One region of the Streptomyces sp. R11 genome, then DNA from elsewhere that is predicted to be linked to it. Evidence: riboswitches for the same ligand, from Rfam matches in the RefSeq annotation. Region 1 holds a riboswitch; the other holds the start of a gene.
The links. A riboswitch is a leader RNA that binds a small molecule or an ion and turns the genes downstream of it on or off. The one in region 1 is predicted to bind cobalamin.
Positions count from the first base shown of each region.

Region 2: another riboswitch for cobalamin. It lies ahead of AB5J55_RS28230 (ribonucleoside-diphosphate reductase subunit alpha); the one in region 1 lies ahead of AB5J55_RS34615 (energy-coupling factor ABC transporter permease).

Region 1 covers NZ_CP163432.1:7,513,731-7,517,291, forward strand. The annotation lists gene cbiQ (cobalt ECF transporter T component CbiQ) at 1-431, opposite strand, end outside; gene AB5J55_RS34610 (energy-coupling factor ABC transporter substrate-binding protein) at 438-818, opposite strand; gene AB5J55_RS34615 (energy-coupling factor ABC transporter permease) at 830-1,537, opposite strand; cobalamin riboswitch at 1,567-1,753, opposite strand; gene AB5J55_RS34620 (Pls/PosA family non-ribosomal peptide synthetase) at 1,939-3,561, shown strand, end outside.
Region 2 covers NZ_CP163432.1:6,081,948-6,085,508, forward strand. The annotation lists gene AB5J55_RS28230 (ribonucleoside-diphosphate reductase subunit alpha) at 1-1,514, opposite strand, end outside; cobalamin riboswitch at 1,638-1,812, opposite strand; gene AB5J55_RS28235 (GNAT family N-acetyltransferase) at 1,831-2,337, opposite strand; gene AB5J55_RS28240 (ATP-binding protein) at 2,494-3,561, shown strand, end outside.

The DNA of each region.
Region 1 (3,561 bases):
ACGTCCACGACGGGTGCGGGCACCCCCGCCTTCACCAGGCGGGGCAGCAGGTCGGACATGGGGGTGGTGAAGGCGAACAGCAGGACCCCGAGCGAGGCCGCCGAGGTGCGCAGCAGCAGTTCCCCGGCCCGCAGCGGGCCGTCGTCCGCGAGGGACACGAAGCCCTCCGGCCCGCCCACCTGGACGAGCAGGGTGACCGCGCCGGTCACGCAGAAGCCCAGTGGCACGCGATAGGCACGCCACAGCCGGCGGCCCGGCACGCCCGCCGGTCCCAGCAGCACCACGAGGGACGTCAGGAGCACCAGGGCCGCGCCCGGCCAGGGCGGCAGCGAGATCGCGAGCAGGGTGAGGCCGAGTCCGAGGACGGCCTTGTCCACGGGGTGACGGCGGCGCCAGCGACTGCTGTGCGCCGCCGCGTCGATCGGCAGCACGAGGGATCAGGCCCTTTCGGCCGTGGGCTCCTCGGCGGTCGCGGTGCCGCCGGCCACGCTCTCGGCGTCCCGTGCCCGCTCCAGCGCCCGCTGCTCGCCCTGCCGCCGGCCCCGGTGCACGCCGAAGTAGTAGGCGAGGACACCGGCACCGAGTGCCGCCTGGAGGGAGAACAGCGCCGATTCGATCTCACCGGACGGCGGCTCGTACAGCGGCGAGAACCACGGCTTGTAGTCCGGCTCGATCTCGGTGATCGCCGATTCCGCCTCACCGTCGGCGCCCGTGAACGGCTCCTCCTTGTGGTCGCCGAGGCCCAGGGCCAGCGGCAGGACCGCGAGCGCGGCCACGACGAGCAGCAGCAGGACGTTGATCTTCGTGTTCTTGCTCATCGGACGCTTGCTCATCGGGCCACCGCCTCGGTCTCGGTCTCCGTCCGGGACTGCTTCTTGGTGAGGAGCACGCCCAGCCGGGTCAGCTCGCCCTTGCTGGACTGCACCAGCAGCCGCATCACGAGCACCGTGAGCAGCCCCTCGCTCACCGCGAGGGGGATCTGGGTGACGGCGAAGATGGAGCCGAACTTGCCGAGCGCGCCCAGGAATCCGCTGCTCGGGTCGGGGAAGGCGAGCGCCAGCTGGACGCTGGTGACGCAGTAGGTGGACAGGTCGGCGACGAACGCCCCGAAGAACACCGCCACCATCAGCGGCACGTCGTAGCGGCGCAGCAGTTTGTAGACCGCGTATCCGGCCCAGGGGCCGACGATCGCCATCGAGAAGACGTTGGCGCCGAGCGTGGTCAGGCCGCCGTGCGCGAGCAGCAGCGCCTGGAAGAGCAGCGTGATGGTGCCCAGGACCGCCATGATCGGTGGCCGGAAGAGAATGGCGCCCAGCCCGGTCCCGGTGGGATGCGAGCAGCTCCCGGTCACCGAGGGCAGCTTCAGCGCGGACAGGACGAACGTGAAGGCTCCGGAGGCGCCGAGGAGCAGCGTGCTCTCGGGGTGCTCCCTGACCTCACGGGTGAGCGAACGGACTCCGTGGACGACGAACGGAGCGGACGCGACGCCCCAGGCGACCGCGTGCGCCGGCGGGAGGAAACCCTCGGCTATGTGCATGGCTCAGCAGACCCTCTCCAGCACCTCGTGGATGGTTGACGCGCCTTGGCCGGTCTCCTGGCTGACGGGTACCACCGCCCGTGCTCCGCCTTCCCGGGTCCCGAAGGACCCAGTGGCTGCCCGTGAGGGCCGGAGCCGGACTTCCCGATTCACAGTGGCGAGGGCCGCACCGGCATCACACCGGATTTCCCGTTCACCAAGGCGTGGTGACAGTAGTGCCCGCACAGGGTGGCTGACAAGCGCGCCTCGGGGGCGTGAAAGGGGCGTTCGCGCGCCGTACGGCCGGGGTGGGCTGGTCGCAACACCGCAACTGCGTGTACACCCTGGGTAACCGAATGCGGATCGCACGAGAAGTATGTGAATGTGGTGATCCGTCTGCGTATCGGTGCCGAATCAAGTGCATGGAGGAATCCACGGCCTTGCTGGACGGGTGCGGTGAACCGGCCGCCATCGAAAGAACCCTCGCCGCGGTGCTGGCCGAGGTCGTGCGCACCGAGCAGGTGCCGGTCGACGGGCACTTCTTCGACGACCTGGGCGCCGACTCGCTGGTGATGGCGCACTTCTGCGCACGCGTCAGAAAGCGCGCGGACCTGCCGTCGGTGTCGATGAGGGACGTCTATCGGCACCCGACGATCAGGAGCCTGGCGACGGCGCTGGCGGATGCCGAGCCGACGCCCCGGGTGGCACCGGCGGCTGTGGCCCCGGCAGCAGAGTCGCCCGCCCCGGCTCCGGCGGCGGCGCGATCCGCGGCGGGCAAGCGGCAGTACGTCCTGTGCGGCGCCCTGCAGTTCCTGGCCTTCCTGGCGTACGCCTACCTCCTCGCCTTCGGCACCGCCCTGGGCTACGGGTGGATCTCCGCCGGGTCCGGCCTACTCGATGTGTACCTGCGCTCGGTCCTGTTCGGGGGCGTGGCCTTCCTGGTTCTGTGTGTCCTCCCCGTCCTCGTGAAGTGGACCCTCGTGGGCCGGTGGAAGCCTCAGCACATCCCCGTCTGGAGCGTCAGGTACGTCCGCTTCTGGATCGTCAAGACGCTGGTGCGGGCGGATCCGATGGTGCTGTTCAGCGGCTCCCCGCTCTACCTGCTCTACCTCAGGACGCTGGGTGCGAAGGTCGGGCGGGGAGCCGTGGTCCTCTCCCGGAACGTGCCCGTGTGCACCGATCTGCTCACCATCGGTGACGGTGCGGTCGTCCGCAAGGATTCGTTCTTCTCCTGCTACCGGGCGCACGCCGGACTGATCCAGACGGGTCCCGTCACTCTCGGCAGGAACGTGCTGGTCAGCGAGAACACCGTCCTTGACATCGACACATCACTCGGCGACGGGGCTCAGCTCGGACACGCCTCCTCGCTGCACCGTGGGCAGGCGGTGCCCGACGGCGAGCACTGGCACGGGTCCCCGGCGCAGCGGACCGAGGTGGACTACCAGGTGGTCGGGCAGGTCCCCTGCGGCGCGGTGCGCAGGGCGACCCACAGCGTGCTGCAGCTGCTGCTCGCGCTGGTCGTGTACATACCGCTGGCGGTCGGCGGTGTGGCCGCGCTGCTCGTCGAGGTCCCGCAGCTCAGCACGGCTCTGGAGCCGGGACCCGCGGTCTTCGCCGACGGGACGTTCTTCCTCGAGGCCCTGGCGATGTCCTTCGTGCTCGTCTTCGGCGCCGTGCCCGCCGGCCTCCTCGTGCTGACCGCCCTGCCCCGACTGCTCAGCCTGACCATCACGCCGGGCAGGACCTACCGTCTGTACAGCTTCCACTTCGAGGTGCACCGGACGATCACGCTCCTGACCAACTGGAGGTTCCTGAAGCGGCTGTTCGGTGACAGCTCCGCCATCGTCCACTACCTGCGGGGCCTCGGGTACGACCTCTCCCGCGTCCAGCAGACCGGGTCGAACTTCGGCACCGAGATGAAGCACGAGACGCCGTATCTGAGCTCCGTCGGGCGCGGGACGATGGTCGCCGACGGCCTGTCGATCATGAACGCCGACTACTCGAGCACCGCGTTCCGGGTGTCCCGGGTGTCGATCGGGCCGCGC
Region 2 (3,561 bases), 1.4 Mb from region 1:
GCGTTCGAACGGCCCGCCTGCTCGGTCGGGTAGAAGTTGATGTCGACGACCCGGTCGAGGAACGTGACGGCCGTGCGGACGGTGGCGTCGAGCCGCTCCCAGTCGATGTCGCCGGTCATCGTGTTCACGAAGGCGCCCAGGTTGACCGACCCCAGGTTGCAGACCGCCGTCTCCCCGTCGTCCGTGACCTCCAGGATCTCCGTGCAGAGGTTGGAGGAGTGGACGACATGGCCCGGCAGGGCCGTCTGGTTGGCGGTGCGGTTGGCGGCATCCTTGAAGGTCATCCAACCGTTGCCGGTCTGCGCGAGGGTGCGCATCATGCGGCCGTACAGGTCACGGGCGGGGATGGTCTTCTTCGCGAGCCCGGCCGCCTCCGCCTTGCGGTACGCGGCATCGAACTCCTCGCCCCACAGGTCGACGAGATCCGGCACGTCCGACGGTGAGAACAGCGACCACGGCTCGTCGGCGTTGACCCGGCGCATGAACTCGTCCGGGACCCAGTGCGCGAGGTTCAGGTTATGTGTACGGCGGGCGTCCTCACCGGTGTTGTCGCGCAGCTCCAGGAACTCCTCGATGTCGGAGTGCCAGGTCTCCAGGTACACCGCGGCGGCACCCTTGCGCCGGCCGCCCTGGTTCACCGCGGCGACCGAGGCGTCGAGGGTCTTCAGGAACGGGACGATGCCGTTGGAGTGGCCGTTGGTGCCGCGGATCAGCGAACCCCGGGAGCGGATACGGGAGTACGAAAGCCCGATGCCGCCGGCGTGCTTGGAGAGGCGGGCGACCTGGTGGTAGCGGTCGTAGATGGAGTCCAGCTCGTCCTTGGGGGAGTCGAGGAGGTAGCAGGACGACATCTGGGGGTGCCGGGTACCGGAGTTGAAGAGGGTGGGGGAGGAGGGGAGGTAGTCGAGGCGGCTCATGAGCCCGTAGAGCGCGGCGACTTCGTCCACCGACCGGGCGGTGTCGTCCTCGGCGAGACCCGCGGCGACGCGCAGCATGAAGTGCTGGGGCGTCTCGACGACCTTGCGGGTGATGGGGTGACGCAGGAGGTACCGGCTGTGCAGGGTGCGCAGGCCGAAGTAGCCGAAGCGGTCGTCGCCGTCCGTGTCGACCAGGGCGTCGAGGCGGGCCGCGTGCAGGCGCACGAACTCGGCGGTCCGGTCGGCGATGAGGCCCTCACGGTGCCCGGTCGCGACCGACCCGGTGAAGGACGTGACGCCCTGCGAGGCGGCCTCGGCGGCGATGGAGAGGGTCAGCAGCCGGGCGGCGAGCCTGCTGTAGGCGGGGTCCTCGGAGATCAGGCCGGCCGCCGCCTCGGTGGCCAGCTCGCGCAGCTCCGCCTCGTCCGCGAACGCGGACCGGCCGCGCAGCGCGGCGGCGGCGACCCGGCCGGGGTCGGCATCGGGGAGGTCGGCGGTCAGCTCGGTCAGGGTCCGCAGCAAGGCGGTTCCCGGAGCGTCCTCGTCCGTCGGGACGGTCGGAACGGCTGAGGCCGGGTCTGCTGGCGCGATGGTCACGTGGGGGCTCTCCCTCGCTCGGCACGGGGGCCTCGGCGAGGGCAGGGGGCAGCACACGAGCGCACACGGCGTCGCGTCCACCGGCCCATTCCACGAGGCCCGGACGTCGGGCGCACCGGCCGGGTGGCCGGGCGCGCTGTCGGCAGGTCCTCGGACTGACTCCTGCGCACGCCGATCCTGGGAACAGACATGCACAAGTACACCGTTGCGGGACAGTTCCGGATTCGCACCGGATTCCCCTGCGGCGACAGCGAGCATGAGCATACATCTTGTGCTCACCCGCCACGCCACCCCCAGATGTTGTGTCGTGCTGGTTTCAGAGCGTCAACTTGTAGGTGAGGAGAGTGATGTCGGCAAGGTGCTGGATCGGGCTCCAGTCCCGCTCGGGCATGCGGACGAAGCCCAGTCGTTCGTAGATCCGGTGGGCGCCGTGCATGGTGCGCTGGGTCGACAGGACGATGCGTACGCAGCCCTCCGTGGCGCGGGCGAGGTCGCCACAGGCGCGCACGAGCGCCTCGCCGACGCCGCTCCCGCGGGCCGTGTGGTCAACGGCGAGCATCCGGATCTCGGCCTCTCCCGGGCGGGCTATGTCGGCCATGGGGCCACCGGCCGGGACGAAGGTCACCCCGCCCAGCAGCAAGCCGTTCTCGACAGCCACCAGTACCTCGGCGGCGGCCGCGCGCTTGGCCACGTCCTTGAGTTCACCGAGGTATTCGTCACTCTCCCCGAAGTCGAGGAGGCCGTCCTGGAGGTAGGCCTGGGCGGTGATCTCGCCGAGGGCCGCGTACTCGTGGGGTTTCGCTTGCCGGATCAGGATGTCCATGCGGCCGAGTCTGCCGGGCCGACCCCTGGGGGCGGCTGGGGATTTTCGCCGAGGGCCGCCGGGTTGCGGGGAGTTCCGGGAGTGCTTCCATGGAGATAGGTGTCGGCGCCCCGCGGTCGCTCCGTTTCGAGAGTCCTTCTCGGAAGGAGACGAACGATGACGAGGGTCGTCCGTCGCCCGCCCGGCAAGAAGCGACCGCGCAACGCGCCGATGGCGACGCTGGCTCCGAGACGGGCGGGCACCTGGGTCTGGCAGGGGTTCGTGGCCCATTGGCACCGGCTGACGATCCGCCTTGAGGCTCGCGGCGGCACCACCCGCCCCAGGAAGTGGCGCCGGTGGTTCACCTACACCAACGTCACCCGGGCCATCTGGACGGTGGCCGCTCTCGCCTTGCTCGCGTGGGTGGTGGAGGGCCTGTACATCCTGATCTCGAGCAACACGACCAGCTTCGAGAAGTGGCGGCAGGGCAATCATGGATTCGAGACCGTCCTGCGCTTCCTCGGCCCGGTGCTCGCCGCGTCGCTCGCCGCCACCCTCTTTCTGTTCTGGTGGTACCGGTGGACCAAGCGGCGCTATCTCGCCAAGGCACGGGACGACCCCCACCGACTGGTGCTCACCGCCGGCCCGGACGCCACCGAGATCGTGGGCAGGGAGGAGATCGCCCAGGTCATCGCCGAACGGCTGCGCGAGCGCGACACGCGCCGTCCGTATCTGCTGGTCGGCGGTGTCGGCGTGGGCAAGACGGCCGTCCTGGTACGGCTCACCGAGCTGCTGGCGGAGCAGAACGCCGTACCGGTGCCGATCCGGCTGCGGGACGCGAACGGCGGCACCGACCTGAACTTCGAACGCATGGCCAAGCAGCGCTTCATCGACGAGGCACCCCGGGGCATCCTCGCGCGCACCAAGACCGAGCGGGTCTGGCAGCAACTGCTCGCCGACGACAAACCCGTCGTCATCGCCGACGGACTGGAGGAGGCTCTCCTCGGCGACGGCATCGGACAGAACCGGGACAACATCATCCGGCGAGCCATCGAGCGCGCCTACGAGGAGAAGCTGCCCCTCGTCATCGCCTCCCGTCCGCACAGCCCCCTGGAGAGCACCCCGGCCGCGATCGTGGAGCTGGAACCGCTCAGCGAGGAGGAGGCGTTGCGGTTCGTCCAGGCACGCGTCCCGGAGACGGACGAACGCCGTGTCGACTGGATCGTGGAGACCGCGGAGGTGACC